Regions from separate parts of the Ancylobacter sp. TS-1 genome, predicted to be linked through region 1. Evidence: predicted binding sites of a transcription regulator. Region 1 holds the regulator's gene; each other region holds the start of a gene.
The links. The regulator PhoB, encoded in region 1, activates phosphate uptake and scavenging genes when phosphate is short. The targets are predictions, from matches to a motif close to TGTCATNNANCTGTCAT.

Region 1 (2,196 bases):
GCGCCAGCCGGTCGCTCACCACGGACTTCGCCAGCCGCAGCCGGCGGGCCGCCTCGCTGATCGAGCCCGCCTCGGCGATGGCGACGAAGGCGGCAATGCCGTCGAGTTTCATCGTTCGGTTTCTCCGGACACGATTTCCGCCGTTTGCAGGCTAATCCGAACACGACGTTATCACCATACTACTCGCCGACGCGCCGCCATGGGCGGTCTTGGACATTGCGAGGAGACATAGATGGGACGTCTTGATGGAAAGGTGGCACTGATCGCCGGCGCCAGTGCCGGCATCGGCCGGGCGACGGCGGTGCTGTTCGCCCGCGAGGGGGCGAAGCTGGTGCTGGGTGCCCGGCGGCAGGCCGAGCTCGACGCGCTGGCGGCGGAGATCGTCGCGGCCGGCGGCACGGCGGCGGTGCTCGCCGGCGACGTGCGCGACGAGGACTATGACCGCGCGCTGGCGGCCCTGGCGGTGGAGCGGTTCGGCCGGCTCGACATCGCCGTCAACAATGCCGGCACGCTCGGCGAAAAGGGCCCCAGCACCGGCGTCTCGGCCAAGGGGTGGGAGGACACGCTGGCGGTGAACCTCACCGGCTCCTTCCTCGGCGCCAAGCATCAGATCGGCGAGATGCTGAAGACCGGCGGCGGCTCGGTGATCTTCACCTCGACCTTCGTCGGCTACACGGCGGCGTTTCCCGGCCTCGCCGCCTATGCCGCCTCCAAATCCGGGCTGATCGGCCTCACCCAGGCGCTGGCCGCCGAGTTCGGGCCGCAGGCTATCCGGGTGAACGCGATCCTGCCCGGCGCGGTGGAGACCGACATGTTCCGCGAGGCCAACGACACGCCGGAAGCGCAGGCTTTCGTCACCGGCCTGCATGCGCTGAAGAGGGTCGCCAAACCGGAGGAACTGGCACGCTCGGTGCTCTACCTCGCCTCGGACGACTCTTCCTTCGTCTCGGGCACCGCCCATCTGGTCGATGGCGGGCTGTCGATCACCCGCGCCTGACCGTCCGGGGCGACGGTAGCTTGGGCGACGGTGGCGGCCCGGCATCGTCGCCCCGCTCAATGCGCGCGGGCGAACATCTCGTTGAAGGAATAGCCGGAGCCGCGCACGGTGCGGATCGGGTCGGGCTGGCGCGGGCGGTTGAGCGCCTTGCGCAGTCGGCCGACATGCACGTCCACGGTGCGCTCGTCGATATAGACGTCCTGCCCCCACACGCCGTCGAGAAGCTGCTCGCGCGAATAGACGCGGCCCGGCGACTGCATGAGGAACTCCAGCAGCCGGAACTCGGTGGGGCCGAGATGAAGTTCACGGCCGGCGCGATGCACGCGCTTGGTCTCGCGGTCCAGTTCGATGTCGCCGGCACGCAGCAGGGTCGAGATGTGCTCGGGCTTGGCCCGGCGCAGCAGCGCCCGCACCCGGGCCACCAGCTCGGGCACGGAGAAGGGCTTCACCACATAGTCGTCGGCGCCGGTGGCGAGGCCGCGCACGCGCTCGGTCTCCTCGCCGCGCGCGGTGAGCATGAGGATCGGCATGCGCTCGGTCTCGGGCCGGGCCCGCAGGCGCCGGCACAGCTCGATGCCGGAGAGGCCGGGCAGCATCCAGTCGAGGATGAGCAGGTCCGGCACGCTCTCGCGCAGGCGGGTCTCCGCCTCGTCGCCGCGGCCGACGCTGTCGACCGCGTAGCCTTCCGATTCCAGATTGTAGCGGAGCAGGAGGGTGAGGGGCTCCTCATCCTCCACGATCAGAATATTGGTGGGCATGGTCTGCTATCCGATCGCTCGTCGCCCCGGGGTTCGTCCCGGGACGGGCCTCAGGCCGGGAAGGCCACGCTGGTCAGGCTGCTGGTGTCCTGCTTCGGCCGCTCCTCGGTGAGCAGCTGGCCGGTGGTCAGGTAATGCACCGTCTCGGCGATGTTGGTGGCGTGGTCGCCGATGCGCTCGATGTTCTTGGCGCAGAACAGCAGGTGCGTGCACAGCGAGATGTTGCGCGGATCCTCCATCATGTAGGTGAGGAGTTCGCGGAACAGCGAGGTGTAGAGCACGTCGACCTCGCCGTCGCGCTGCCAGACGTCGAGCGCGCGGGCCGCGTCGCGGCTGGCATAGGAATCCAGCACCATCTTGAGCTGCTCGAGCACGATGCCCGACATGTGCTCCACGCCGCGCACCAGCTTCTGCGGGTGGAACTCGCCGGTGAGCGCCAGC
Region 2 (2,196 bases), 700 kb from region 1:
GGCTCGGTCACGGTCGCGGTGTTCCCGCTGGCGCTGGTGGCGCTGGAGGTGCTGCCGCCGAGCTTCCTGCTGATCGCGCTCGTCGCCCTGTTCTATGGCGCGGCCAACGGCATCACCACCATCGTGCGCGGGCTTTCCGTGCCGGAAATGCTCACCCGCGAGGCCTATGGCGCGGTAAACGGGGCGATGTCGGCGCCGAGCACCGTCTCGCGCGCGCTGACCCCGCTCGGCGCCGCGCTGATCTGGTCGATGTCGGGTTCCTATGATGGCGTGCTGTTCTGCATCGTCATCACGACCGTCATTGTGGCCGTCGGCTTCTGGCTGGCCGCCTTCCTTTCGCGCCGCGCGGCCACGCCCTGAGGCTTCCGATCGATGAGCACCTTCGACGATTTCACCGATGCGCTCGACCCCGGCCATTTCGACCGGCCGGAACTGGACAAGCTGGCGCCCGCCGCGCCGATGACGCATCCCCCGCGCATCCTGCTGCTCTACGGCTCGCTGCGCGCGCGCTCCTACAGCCGGCTGCTGGTCGAGGAAGCCGCGCGTCTTCTGACCGCCATGGGGGCGGAGACGCGCATCTTCGACCCCAGCGGCCTGCCGCTGCCGGACAGCGTGCCGGCGGATCATCCCAAGGTGCAGGAACTGCGCGCGCTGTCGGAATGGTCGGAAGGGCAGGTCTGGTGCAGCCCGGAGCGGCACGGCACCATCACCGGCCTGTTCAAGTGCCAGATCGACTGGCTGCCGCTGGAATATCGCGGCATCCGCCCGACGCAGGGGCGCACGCTGGCGGTGATGCAGGTCTCCGGCGGCTCGCAATCCTTCAACGCGGTCAACACGCTGCGCGTGCTCGGCCGCTGGATGCGGATGATCACCATTCCCAACCAGTCCTCGGTGGCCAAGGCGTTCGAGGAATTCGACGAGGCCGGGCGGATGAGGCCGTCGCCCTATTACGACCGCGTGGTCGACGTGATGGAGGAACTGGTGAAGTTCACCCTGCTGACCCGCGACCGCCGCGACTATTTCACCAGCCGCTACAGCGAGCGCCGGGAAGCCGCCCTGAAGGCGGTTCAGGAGAGGGCGGCGCCGGAAACCGATCTCGCGACCATCGCCATGACGGGAACGCAGGCTCCCCGGTAGGCGGGTGGGCACGCCACCCGGGCGTGTCGATATGTCTCGAAATAATAATCACGGAAAAGGCGAACTTGAGCCATTCCGACCCCCTCGTGGCGCGCAGACCGTCACCGAACTGTCATTCGCGGCTGGTACGGCGCAGGGGGCCGGAAGCGCGCCGCCACAGCGGGCGAGCGTCCGGGTCATCGGCAATCCGAGGGAGATCCGGGCATGAAGGTCGGCATCAGCGGCATGGGGCGGATCGGGCGGCTGGCGCTGCGCGCGGCGATGGGGGCCGCCGAGCGTCAGAGCAGCGATCCGCGCGCCGGAAACCGGCTCGATGTCGTCCATTTCAACGAGATCAAGGGCGGCGCCGCAGCCACCGCGCATCTCCTCGAATTCGACAGCGTGCAGGGGCGCTGGCGCGCGCAGATCGAGGCCTCGGGCGACGAGGCCGTCACCATAGACGGCAGGCGCATTTCCTTCTCCGCCCATGCCGCCCCGGCCGACATCCCGTGGGGCGACCTCGGCATCGACGTCGTGCTGGAATGCACCGGCAAGTTCCTGACCCCGGCCGTCCTGCAGGGCCATCTGGATCGCGGCGCCAAGCGGGTGATCGTCGCCGCGCCGGTGAAGGTCCCCTCGGTGCTCAACGTCGTCGTCGGCGTCAACGAGCACCTCTACGACCCGGCGGCACACCCCGTCGTCACGGCGGCGTCCTGCACCACCAACTGCCTCGCCCCTGTGGTGAAGGTCGTCCATGAGGCGATCGGCATCCGCCATGGCCAGATCACCACCATCCACAACCCGACCAACACCAATGTGGTCGTCGACGCACCGCACAAGGATTTGCGCCGCGCGCGATCCGCCATGCTGTCGCTCCAGCCCACCACCACGGGCAGCGCCACCGCCATCGCGCTGATCTATCCCGAGCTGAAGGGCAAGCTGAACGGCCATGCCGTGCGCGCCCCGGTGCTCAACGCCTCGCTCACCGACGCGGTGTTCGAGATGAAGCGCCCGACCACGGTGGAAGAGGTGAACGAGCTGTTCCGCTCCGCCGCGCAGGGCCCGCTTGCCGGCATTCTC
Region 3 (2,196 bases), 530 kb from region 1:
CCGCTCCGGCCAGATCATCCAGGTGCCGGCATGCGGCTCCCATTCGGCCGGCATGCGGAAGCCGTCGGCGGCGGGAAGGCTGGTCAGGGTGTCGCTCATGGGGCTCATCCGATCCGGCGGGTGGGCGCGCGCCCGTCGAGGGAGAGCAGCGGCGCGTAGAGTTCCGGCCGCCGGTCGCGGAACACGCCCCAGCTCTGGCGCTGGCGGGCGATGCCGTCGAGGTCGAAGGTCGCGGTGAGCACGGTCTCGTCGGTGCGGCCCGCCTCGGCGACCTTCTCGCCGGTCGGCCCGGCGATGAAGGAGGAGCCGTAGAAGGTTATCTCAGTCCCGTTGCGCCCCGGCTCGGTGCCGATGCGGTTGGAGGCGATCAGCGGGGTGAGGTTGGCCCCCGCATGGCCCTGCATCACGCGCTGCCAGTGGCCGGACGAGTCGAGGCCGGTATCGTGCGGCTCGGAGCCGATGGCGGTCGGGTAGAGCAGCACCTCGGCGCCCAGCAGCGCCATGGCGCGGGCGCATTCGGGGAACCACTGGTCCCAGCAGATGCCGACGCCGATGCGCCCGACCGCCGTGTCCCACACGCGAAAGCCGGTGTCGCCGGGGGAGAAGTAGAATTTCTCAGTGTAGCCCGGCCCGTCCGGAATGTGGCTCTTGCGGTAGAGGCCGAGGATCGAGCCGTCGGCGTCGATCACCGCGATGGAGTTGAACGTCGCCTGCCCGGCACGCTCGAAGAAGGAGACCGGCAGCACCACGCCGAGTTCCCGGGCCAGCCCGGCGAAACGGGCGATCAGCCGGTTGCCCTCGAAGGGAGCGGCGAGGTCGAGGAACTCGTAGAGCTGGTCCTGGCAGAAATAGGGGGTCTCGAACAGCTCCTGCAGCAGGATGAGCGTCGCGCCGCGTCCGGCGGCCTCGCGCACCAGCGCCTCGGCGCGGGCGATGTTGGCCTCGATGTCCCAGTCGCAGCGCATCTGGGTGGCGGCAACGGTCAGGCTGCGCATCATGTTCTCCGGTGTAGAGGGTCGGCGGGTCAGTTGACCGCGCGCAGCGGCTTTTCGAGCACCGCGACGACGCGGCGAAGCTCGTGCCCGCGCTTCAGGATGAGGCCGGTCTGCGACACCACCGTGTAGGCGCCCTGCCGGCGGGCGAGGCGCGGGTCCTTCTCGATGCGGTAGATCGGCACCTCGGCGGCGCGGCGGAAGATCGAGAACACGGCCTTGTCGCGGGTGAAGTCGATGGCGTAGTCGCGCCATTCGCCGAGCGCCACCATGCGCCCGTAAAGGTCGAGGATGAGGTCGAGCTCGCGCCGGTCGAAGGTGACGAGATCGGCACGCGCGCCGACCGGCAAGGCTATGGGGTCAATTTCCGCCACGCGGCTCCTCCGGCTGATCCGGGCCCGCTGCCAAGGCGGCCTCCGGCGCAACGCGTCATTTGCCTGTCATGATCCACCTCGCCGGGGGCGCCTTCAAGCGCCTTTCGCGTGTGGGCCGCTCTTGTGCCCGGCGGACAGCCGTTCACGCCCTCGTTAACGGAATTCACACGGCCGCCCGAATTCAGCCGTTGCGATGCCGTGCCCGGCTTCCAATCTCTCATCATAGCGTTGGGCCGGTGCACGTGGCGCATCGGTTTCCCAGCCCCCCAGCCCCCCGCGGTGCTCGTGGACCGGCCTGACGTTACGTTCTAGGTTCAATCCCCGAATTGACCTTCAGGCCCGGCTCCCCCGCCGGGCCTTTTTCTTTGTCCGGATGAGAACGGAAACGGGCTGGTGTCAGGGCAGCGGCTGGAGCGCGGCGCCGAGCACGGGGCCGGGCTCGGTCGACGAACCGGACTGCACGAAGACGACGACCGCGTCGGTCGGGTCGCCCGGCAGGCGGCGCAGCGCCGCCTCGTAGCTCGCCTCGTCGCCGTTCCAGTTGCCGAGCTTGACCCAGCCGCGCACCACATTGTGGTAGGTCATGCTGGTGCCCTCGTTCTCGCCGCGGCCGATATCGACCTTCATGCGCGAGGCGACGGGGCACAGCCACACCTCGCCCGCGCCGGCGCCGGGCGCGGCGCCGACCGTGATCCGCACCCGGTCGCCCATGGTCTCCACCGCCACCGGGACGGTGGGGCGGGCGATGGCGGAAACGGTGCGCTCGATCATCGCGCGGTCGGAGCCGATGGCCATCACGCGCCCGTTCACGACCGCCTGCGGGGTGAACA

Region 2: a site for PhoB is predicted at 1,237-1,253, ahead of GBB76_RS17345 (ArsJ-associated glyceraldehyde-3-phosphate dehydrogenase). Genes of this name have one in related genera too.
Region 3: a site for PhoB is predicted at 1,420-1,436, ahead of GBB76_RS11535 (DUF2794 domain-containing protein). Genes of this name have one in related genera too.

The regions. Positions count from the first base shown of each region.
Region 1 covers NZ_CP045144.1:2,983,236-2,985,431, reverse strand. Annotated here, with positions in the region: gene GBB76_RS14045 (LysR family transcriptional regulator) at 1-112, opposite strand, end outside; gene GBB76_RS14040 (SDR family oxidoreductase) at 233-997, shown strand; gene phoB (phosphate regulon transcriptional regulator PhoB) at 1,054-1,755, opposite strand; gene phoU (phosphate signaling complex protein PhoU) at 1,806-2,196, opposite strand, start outside.
Region 2 covers NZ_CP045144.1:3,681,961-3,684,156, reverse strand. Annotated here, with positions in the region: gene GBB76_RS17355 (MFS transporter) at 1-360, shown strand, start outside; gene arsH (arsenical resistance protein ArsH) at 373-1,137, shown strand; gene GBB76_RS17345 (ArsJ-associated glyceraldehyde-3-phosphate dehydrogenase) at 1,342-2,196, shown strand, end outside.
Region 3 covers NZ_CP045144.1:2,452,461-2,454,656, reverse strand. Annotated here, with positions in the region: gene aguA (agmatine deiminase) at 1-99, opposite strand, end outside; gene aguB (N-carbamoylputrescine amidase) at 105-998, opposite strand; gene GBB76_RS11535 (DUF2794 domain-containing protein) at 1,025-1,366, opposite strand; gene GBB76_RS11530 (thioredoxin family protein) at 1,763-2,196, opposite strand, start outside.